Regions from separate parts of the Priestia sp. RMT2NF4 genome, predicted to be linked through region 3. Evidence: riboswitches for the same ligand, from Rfam matches in the RefSeq annotation. Region 3 holds a riboswitch; each other region holds the start of a gene.

Region 1 (3,098 bases), on a different contig from region 3:
GCGTTAAATTCAAAATAATATCCGTCATACGTTTTGCTTCTTCTTCTGTAGAAACACGTAAATCCACGTGCGCTTCTGCATATTCCGGCACTACATTTGTACCGCTGCCTCCGGTAAATGTCCCAACGTTCACCGTTGTACCTTTTTCATAATCGGTTAAGCTCTGCAGAAAAATCACTTGGCGCGCTAGCTCTTCAATAGCATTGATTCCTTCTTTGTGGTGATTACCAGCGTGGGCTGCTCGTCCCCACACCTTTACGGTGAAAATCCCCGCTCCTTTACGCGACGTTTTTAACGCACCTGAACCCGCCACCGCAGGTTCTGCTACTAGCACTGCTTCACTTCTTTGTGCTTCTTCTTCTATATATTTTTTAGAGGAAATTGATCCAATCTCTTCATCTGAATTGCAGAAAAACACAATTTTTTTATCCATTTCTAAGCCGAGCTCTTGAATCGCTTTAATTGCCCATATTGATTGCACAATGCCGCCTTTCATATCTAAAATTCCCGGACCATAAAGCTTGTTTCCTTCTGTTCTTAGACTCAGCCTTCCCTTTTCCCATACCGTGTCAAAGTGACCGATAATTAAAAGCTGCTTCTCTCCTTCTCCAATCGTAAATTTCAAGTGGTTTCCTACTTCTTTTTCTTCTATGATTTCATACCCTACGCCTAAACGCTTCTGAAACAGCTGCGTTAAATACATTCCACACTGATCGACTAACTCTTTACTGTAGGACGGTGATTCTTTTTTCACAAATCCAACTAAATCTTCGAGCATCTCTTGTTCATGTTCTTTTAAATAACTAAATACGCTTTGTTCTACCATTACCTGACTCAAATCAATTCCTCCTCCAAACAACCCCTGCTGCTTGTGCATTCACTGCTTTTATTTATCGTACGTATGAGTATGTTCTACGTTTCACATAACGACCTTAAATTATCCTTAATTATAATGGTTTTCAGACAATTTTCCATCCTTAAAATACAGATAATACTTTAACTTATTCATAACCGACCGAAAATAGCCATAAACTTCAACAAATTTATACAAAAAAGCTTCAATCTTCAACAGATTAAAGCTTTCATTTTATTAATTGACATTTATTTTGATATTTTTCCCTTTTGACTTCACACTTACAAAAACAAACATAGACACTAAAAAAACAAACAAAATAACGCCAACCATTTCAAAGTTTACTTCGGCCCATGGATTAAAGAAAGTGAATGCTAAGTAGAAGGACACCCCGTATGCGAGGATAACAATAACCCAGCCCATCAAGCGGGAAGCAGATTGCCCAAACTTACTCGATTCATTCACCATTTTATGTACAATCAGTGAATCGATTGTATCTGTCAGCATCATACCAAACATAAATACTAGTCCTAATAAAAGCGGCGTATATTTGCCTGCGTTCCCTACAGCTAGAGACCACACGGCCGTTTGACTGACCGTTTCAGCGGCTAGGGCAAACAGCGCTCCTACAAGAATAATTAAAAAAGGATTCGTTGTTCCTTTTGCGATTTTCGGAATAAACTTCCCTTTTAACCCGCTCACCTGAAACTCTTCTTCTTTGTTTTTAGTTCGAAGCAAATGATATGTGTTTAATGTCCCAATCAGAAAGAGAGAGATGATAGATACCCAAGATGCAAAATGATCGAAATATGCTGGAAACGTAAAATTCTTCATCACTACGCCCAGCACCCCGGCCGTGACGGCCACCATTCCTCCATGACCTAGTGAAAACAGCGTTCCGACCCACGGGGCAAAACGGCTGCCCATTCGCCAATTATATCGGGTCTGGCCATCAATAAAAGCTAAGTGATCTGCATCTAATCCGTGCCTGATTCCTAATAAAAAGACAAGTAAAAAAACTGATAAACCTTCCATTTCCTACACTCCTTTTTTTAAAATAAAACGTAAAAAAGCCTCAATTCTATAGAAATTGAGGATGTGTCGGCATATGAAAATAAACAGTAATTGCTCACTGCGTACCTTGATACACCGCCTCTTTCCTAGAAGAGTCAAGTGTACAGAATAGGTAGGTCTCCTGGCTTGAGATCATCATTTTCTACCGCCTTCCCCGTTTTGAGTGACGATAAGATAGAAAACTCCCTGCTTACAGTGGCTGGACCGCTCGAGATTTGCACTCGATTCCCTGTTACCTCTTACGCTATGTAAGAGCACCTAAACTGTGCGAATGATTCATTTTCTTCCTCATTATACTAGTACTCCTTACAAATGAATAGAGAAAATTCAAATAAAAAAGCCCTGCTAAGCTTTACATGCTTAGCAGGGCTTTTTAAAGCCATTAAACTACTTCTACCGTTACGTCTACGTTGCCGCTGATTGCTTTTGAATACGGGCAGTATGAGTGGGCTAGGTCTACATATTTTTTAGCTGTTTCTAAATCTAAGCCTTCGATATGAGCTTCAAGCGCTACAGCAATTTTCACTCCTTGATCAGCTTTATCTGGAAGCAGCTGAACCGTAGCTTTTACTTCACTGCTTTTAATTTCTACGTTATGTTTTTTCAACATAAATTCTAACGCACTGTTGAAACAAGCACTGTATCCAGCTGCAAATAGCTGCTCTGGGTTTGTTGCTGTTGTTGCTTCTCCACCAAGCGCTGGAGGTGTTGCAACGTCTAAATTAAAGATATTATCTAAAGAATGAACTTCTCCTGTTCTTCCACCTGTGTTAACGACTGTCGTTTCATATAAAGCTTTCATGTATAAATCTCTCCTCTTTTTTAGTAATTTTATTAAAATTTTTTATTTATCGTTTCTGTGATTTAATTGTACACAATTTAATTTTAAAAAACAAGTGTTAAATACATTAAAAATTTTCCAATAAAAAAAGCCGCGTATATGCGACTTTTTCTTAATAATATTGAGACTGTTCGTCATAAGCTGATTTTCGAAAAATAGACAAGTTGGTAATAGCCCTCATCAGTTTCGTATTAAAAATAACATAATGAATAAACAGCGCCAGCACGCAGCCTAAAACGGCTCCTGTTAACACATCGAATGGATAGTGAACGCCAACCCATACGCGTGAAAATGCAATGAGTGCACCCATGACAACCCACATGCGCCCTG
Region 2 (3,098 bases), 1.4 Mb from region 3:
ATCCATTTAATGCTTGAATCGCCTGTTTGCTTACACTTATTTCTTTTTCAATTGCTTCTTTTCCTTGCTGCACCGCTTTTGTTAAAAGCGTGATTTCCTTTAGCTTTTCATCTGCAAAAGACAGCGCGTTTTTTAGAATTGGCTCAATGGTTTTTTCGCTTTTCACCGTGACAGGAACATGTAATAAACTTGATGAAGGCTGCAGAATCAAACGGTCTTTTGATACGGCTTCTTCAATTTCACTGATTGTTAAAAGCTGTTCGTCCAAGTTTTCACGCCAAATGTTTCGTCCGTCAATCACTCCTGCTGCCAGCACTTTATCAGTTGGAAACCCATATTTATTAAGCGCCGTGAGATTTTCGCCTCGGTCATGTACAAAATCCAATCCAATTCCGTGAACAGGAAGAGCAACTACTTCTTTATAGTAATCTACGCTGTCAAAATACGTCTGCAAAATGACTTTTACATTCGGTGCCGCTTTTTTCAAAGCTTTATAGACTTCTTTATACAGTGCCACCTCTTCTTTTGATAGCGTTGTAGCTAAAATCGGCTCATCTATTTGTACCCACTCGACCCCTTCTGCCTCCAGCTCCGCTAAGATTGTTGCATAAAGAGGAACAAACTGTTCAACTACTTTCTTAAACTCACTTTTTTTATATCCTTTTGACAGCTTCACAAATGTTACTGGACCTAAAATAACGGGCTTGCCTTTGATATTCAGCTTTTGCTTTGCTTCTTTGTAAAATTGAAGCGGACGATTTTCTACAAGGGCAGGCGTATATTCGTCAAGCTCGGGTACGATGTAGTGATAATTTGTGTTAAACCATTTTGTCATCGTAGAAGCTACCGCACCTTTTGTTCCTCGGGCGATGTCAAAATACGTTTCAAGGGATACCGGGCCTCCGTTATATTCAAAGCGCTTTGGCACCAAACCAAACATAGCGGCTGTATCTAACACGTGATCGTATAAGCTAAAATCGCCGACTGGAATTAATTCAATTCCTGCGTCACGCTGTTTTTTTAGATGTCCTAGACGAAGAGCTTCAATTTCCTGTAGAAAGATATCTTTCTCTAGCTTTCCTGCCCAAAACTGCTCAAGCGCTTTTTTCCATTCTCGTTTTTCACCAATTCTTGGATAACCTACATTTGAACTTTTTACACTGCTCATTTTTTCCACTCCCTGTATATTTTTTTATCGCTAAACTAAAAAATCTCTCTTTTCGAAATGAAAAGAGAGATGATACGCATACTTAACTAAAGTTGAGATAGCCTGTTTTTCTCAACACGTATTCCTCACTCCTCTCTATATCCCGTAGAGCTTAAGTGCATACAACAGGCAGGTCTCCTGACTTAGGTTCATCGCTTCCTATCCCTTCCCATTTCAACATGAAACAGTGGTTAATAAGTTGCTCCCCATTACAGTGGCGGGACCGCGCCGGCTTTTCACCGGTCTTCCCTTTTAAGCTGCGTACATTCGTTACACAGCACCTGATGCATTTCTATGAAATTGTTCATTCAAAACACCTTCACATAAAATAAAAAGCCTCTCTATTATGAATAGAGAGGCATAGTATCTATGAAATCCTCTCTTATTTTTCAAAGCTGTACGCTTTGCAGGATGTAGCACCTTTTTAACAAGATTGTTAAATGGTTGCCGGGCTTCACAGGGCCAGTCCCTCCGCCTCTCTCAATAAGAGTTTTAATTGTTTATAATATTTTGAATGTAGAGTCATCTTAACACCTTACATTTATGTTGTCAAAAGAAATTTCAAAAAAATTAGTTTTCAGGAGGCGTTGACGCTAATTTTTGCCTTAATAATTTGTAATCATCTTTTCGATGTGTTTCGATCAAGTCTTTTGCTCCTTGATGATACCCTGAAGAATAAATGTACTCTACCGCCGTTTCGATAAGCATTCTCTTTTCTTCCGCACATTCTCGGTCCATTAGGGGGAACAGTCTACCTAAAAGGTCATTTAAATCTTCCTTAATAAAACGATTGAGTCCTTCTTGCATCTTTTCGTTTGCCATGATAGCTCCTCCATTTGCTGTGTATGTTCTAAGTTTCTATAAACAGGCATTTCACTGTGAATGTTAAGATAAAGTTAAGTCATTAAACAGTATATCAAGTGAATGTTTTTCTTCAATTACATATGTAATACAAATATATGACAAATATAGAGAATATATCATCATTCACTATCTATTATAACGCTTGGCTTAGCCTTCTGCTACAAGGTTTCGTACGGTTTTCCAAAAGAGGTTGAGACATAACGAAGTGAATCCAATCTAAAGGCAAATGGGATTCATGAGCTGAATCGCTTGTGACACCGCAGTTGATTTCCGTACAAGACTTCGCTTTCCGCGGGCGGTCGCTGAGCCTCCTCGTCGCATAAGCTCCTGTGGGGTCTCACCTGTTCCGCTTTTCCCGCAGGAGTCTTCGTCTTGTCCTCCAATCACCTGCTAGAAAGACCTATACACATGAAATCTACGTTTACCCTAATAAAAAAATGAACCACTAATCAAGATGCTTGATTAGTGGTTCATTTTTCATTTCGCCTAAAACCCTTTTTTCCCAGCCTCTTTTTTTGAACCTAGCTTTCTACTTTCTTGTTTTTACAAACAACTTCTTCGAGGTCGTCCAAAATCCTTCCAAAGAAGAGGTCCTAAAATGTCGTACCGGCTAACAAAAAACTCCGTAAAATTATAATTATTTAAAATTAAAGGCGGTTCAAAATCAAGGGGAGCACCCGCGCCTCCTGATAATACAAAATCAGTACCTCTTCCAAGCGTAAACGACCCGTTTCTGTTTTTTCTAATAAACTGCTCGTCATACGCATGCACGTGGCTGACTAACACTTTTTTCACGCGATGTTCTTGAATTAAATCAAAAAATTCTTGACTTTGAGGAGTCGTTACAGGAAAACCTCCCAGGTCTGACCACCGGCCAATATTTGGCTGCGCATGCATGGCTACAACGGTATTACGAGGAGCATCCTCTAGCTGCTGCTCTAAATAATTCAGCTCTCTATCTGTAAATCCATATATTTTATTCTTGGGACTGATGATATTATTTAATGCGATGCACCGGAAGTTAAAG
Region 3 (3,098 bases):
ATTGTAAAAGGTGTCCGTTTCCATGATGCCTGTTCCTAAAACGCCTGAGCTGTATGTTTTATAAGAAGTCTCGGTTTTCATGATTAAAAGCTCAGGCCGTTCTTCAATTTTAAGATGTGAAAAGGGACCAATCCCCTTTTCAATTCGAACTGGAATATGGTCCCTCTTTTTATTTATTGTACACCTCAGGGTATACTGCTTTTGCTAAGTCCTCTAAGCCATCTACAATACGAGGTCCTAAGCGGTTGATTTTGTTTTGATCAACCTTTTCGATGTTCCCCTCTTTTACAGCAGTCATGCTGCTCCAAGCGGGACGCTTCATAATCTCATTTTTGTCTGCATCATACGTTGCGATAATAACGTCAGGGTTTAACTTAACAACTTGCTCTTCAGAAAACTTAACCCAACCCTTTTCACTAGCCGCTACGTTATCAGCACCGATCATAGTAAGCATTTCGTTCATGAACGTACCTTTTCCTGTTGTATAAATCTCAGGAGCTCCCGATACCTCTATCCATACTTTTTTACGATTTTCTTTTGAAATCGTTTTTGCTTTTTTCTCAATTGAAGCTACTTTTTCTTTCATGTCTTTAATTGTTTGATTAGCTTCTTTTGTTTTACCCGTTAATTTACCAATTTGCGTAATAGAATCATAAACCGTATCAAACGTTGTTGAATCTTTTACAACAAATACCGGAATACCCGCACTTTCAATTTGTTTAAATACTTCATCTGAAACGCCCATACTTGAAGCGTGTGCCAGCACTAAATCAGGATTTAAAGCAATAACTTTTTCTGCATTAACGTTCATATCTCCCACCTGCGCTTTTTTCTTTACGCTTTTAGGATAATCATCGTTGCTTGTGACACCGACTAATTCTTTTTCAAGGCCAAGGGCATATACAATCTCCGTATTACTTGGCATTAATGAAACAATTTTCTTAGGCTGTGTTTTCAACGTAATTTCTTTATCACGCGCGTCTTTTACCTTCACTGGAAACGCAGCTTGTGACGTTTGTTCTGTATCTTGCTTCGTTTTTTTATCACTGTTGCTTTGGCTGCCTGCACCGCATGCAGCAAGTACGATGACTAACAGCGCAATAATGGAATACGAAAGCCATTTTTTCATCTAAATACTCCCCCTATATATTGTTCATTGTGAATACGAAACCTCCACGTTAAAGAAAAAGCAAATGATCATGCAAAAAGCAGCGCTATCCCGTTTTTTCCGCTTTGACTATGTATACTGCTCGGCAGCAGCTTCAAAATAAAAAAGCTTTACTTTCAATTGAAAGCAAAGCAGGTAACGTCAAGATAAGCAGGAAAAGAATCCGTTCACTATACTTGATATGTATGTTCATTACCCTGCTTCACCCTTCCTCGAAGGTTTCACAGCTAACAATAAGGCAGGTCTCCTGACTTACGCACAAAGCGCTTACAGTGGCGGGACCGCGCTGGTTTTTCACCAGACTTCCCTTTTCACTCAATCTTTAAATTGAGACCTTATTGCTTTACGATTATTCACTTGTCCTAGTATACCCCACTCATCGAAAAATGGAAATAGCCATTCTCACAAAAAAAGCTGCGAGAATGCTCTCGCAGCTTAGGGAATTAAAGAGTTGCTAAAAATTCACGGACCGCTTCAGGCGTTTTAGCATTTGCACTGTGCAGGTGCGCAATTTTTTCACCGTTTTTATATACAAGAAGAGAAGGAATACCCATTACATTGTTTTCAGCAGAAAGTTCTTCAAACTCATCCTTGTCAATTTTAAACCATGCTTTATCTGTATTTTCGTCAACGATTTCATCAATAAACATATCCAAACGTTTGCAATCAGGACACCACGTTGTCGTAAAAATCCCAACGCTTAGTGTTTCATTCTTAATTTGTTCGCGAAATTGTTTTTCTTCCGTAAATTGTTTCATTGTGTTACCTCCAGCGTCTATTCGTTCCTTCCTACAATTCTATAGTAAGAAGTCTGACTTCATTATAAACGATTTTTTTATCGTTGTGCTAATGTTTCAGCTTATTTAGACCATAACGGTTTTAGACGTAAAAAAATGCTAGCTTAAAAAAGCTAACATTTCGAAATTGTAGAATGTTGTGTCTATTATCAGCTGAACCACTTAGGCGGCATGTTTCGGTTCCAATAAATTTTCCCTAAATCATAATGCTTTTGAAAATTATCTGCGGCCGCATGATAGTGAAAATTAAACCAGTATCCATCTTTTGGAGGATTTTCACGCCGTACATGAAACCGTATTAAGTCCTGACCGGTTTCCCGGTCATATACATGGAAAATCTTTTCACCGTAGCCAGCAGCAGGGTGCTCGCTTATCTCGAGATTCTGAATTGACTGTTCACGTTCAGTGCCAATGTCGGTCAGCACTTCTTCAATTTTAGGTAACACTGCTTGACGAAATTCATCTTCAATGACAGGACCAATTTTTGTTCCGAATTTTTCCACTGACTGTTTTTCAGCTGATTCCATTGCATACGTAACAAATGATGAAACGTCTTCATATTTTGGTTCTTCATATGGCAAATGAATATCTTCTATAACAGCTGTGACAGGAGTTGTTTCTCTTACATACCCTGCTTTATGTTGCTTGTCCGCTTTTGCATCATCAACGTATAAATATTCTGGTGGAGTGACAAGCCCAAATGTAAATACTGTAATAAATACAATTAGCATTCTTTTTATCCATCTAGGCATTCGTATCTTTCCTTTCTCATCTTTTCCCATATGGTCTTTTCATATTGTAAAATTCATTATCATAACTCACTAGGTATTGTAACATACTTATTAATTTTTTACCTATATTTGCTTATTCATTTATGCTGTCTACGGGCATTTGACGACTTTTCAGTTACCACCTTCCTTCTTCTGTTTGAGGTTGTCACACCGAGCGGAAACCTATACAAGATATTCCTTTTTTGCTGGATGCTTAAACACAAAAGTATTTTTATGTTCAAAAATATATCATACTTTTATGAACTTTAGATGAAATTCATAAAAAAACTTCCAAAACTTTTTAATTCCTAAAAGGTTTTGGAAGTCTTTTCAATGAGCGTAATTAATTTTACTTTTTTGGTT

The links. Region 3 has a riboswitch for cobalamin ahead of ACMX9J_RS00775 (ABC transporter substrate-binding protein). Riboswitches for the same ligand answer to the same signal wherever they lie in the genome.
Region 1: it holds a riboswitch for cobalamin, as region 3 does, so the genes downstream of both, ACMX9J_RS25330 (sodium:proton antiporter) here and ACMX9J_RS00775 (ABC transporter substrate-binding protein) in region 3, are expected to answer to the same signal.
Region 2: it holds a riboswitch for cobalamin, as region 3 does, so the genes downstream of both, metE (5-methyltetrahydropteroyltriglutamate--homocysteine S-methyltransferase) here and ACMX9J_RS00775 (ABC transporter substrate-binding protein) in region 3, are expected to answer to the same signal.

The regions. Positions count from the first base shown of each region.
Region 1 is NZ_JBLQZO010000010.1:92,766-95,863, forward strand. It holds gene ACMX9J_RS25325 (M20 family metallopeptidase) at 1-859, opposite strand, end outside; gene ACMX9J_RS25330 (sodium:proton antiporter) at 1,091-1,888, opposite strand; cobalamin riboswitch at 2,021-2,204, opposite strand; gene ACMX9J_RS25335 (organic hydroperoxide resistance protein) at 2,310-2,729, opposite strand; gene ACMX9J_RS25340 (undecaprenyl-diphosphatase) at 2,881-3,098, opposite strand, start outside.
Region 2 is NZ_JBLQZO010000001.1:1,598,002-1,601,099, forward strand. It holds gene metE (5-methyltetrahydropteroyltriglutamate--homocysteine S-methyltransferase) at 1-1,168, opposite strand, end outside; cobalamin riboswitch at 1,318-1,507, opposite strand; SAM riboswitch class I at 1,587-1,697, opposite strand; gene ACMX9J_RS08620 (hypothetical protein) at 1,778-2,029, opposite strand; gene ACMX9J_RS08625 (hypothetical protein) at 2,288-2,458, opposite strand; gene ACMX9J_RS08630 (metallophosphoesterase family protein) at 2,615-3,098, opposite strand, start outside.
Region 3 is NZ_JBLQZO010000001.1:162,249-165,346, reverse strand. It holds gene ACMX9J_RS00780 (adenosylcobinamide amidohydrolase) at 1-81, opposite strand, end outside; gene ACMX9J_RS00775 (ABC transporter substrate-binding protein) at 170-1,129, opposite strand; cobalamin riboswitch at 1,388-1,521, opposite strand; gene ACMX9J_RS00770 (thioredoxin family protein) at 1,612-1,926, opposite strand; gene ACMX9J_RS00765 (YpjP family protein) at 2,115-2,717, opposite strand; gene ACMX9J_RS00760 (class I SAM-dependent methyltransferase) at 3,097-3,098, opposite strand, start outside.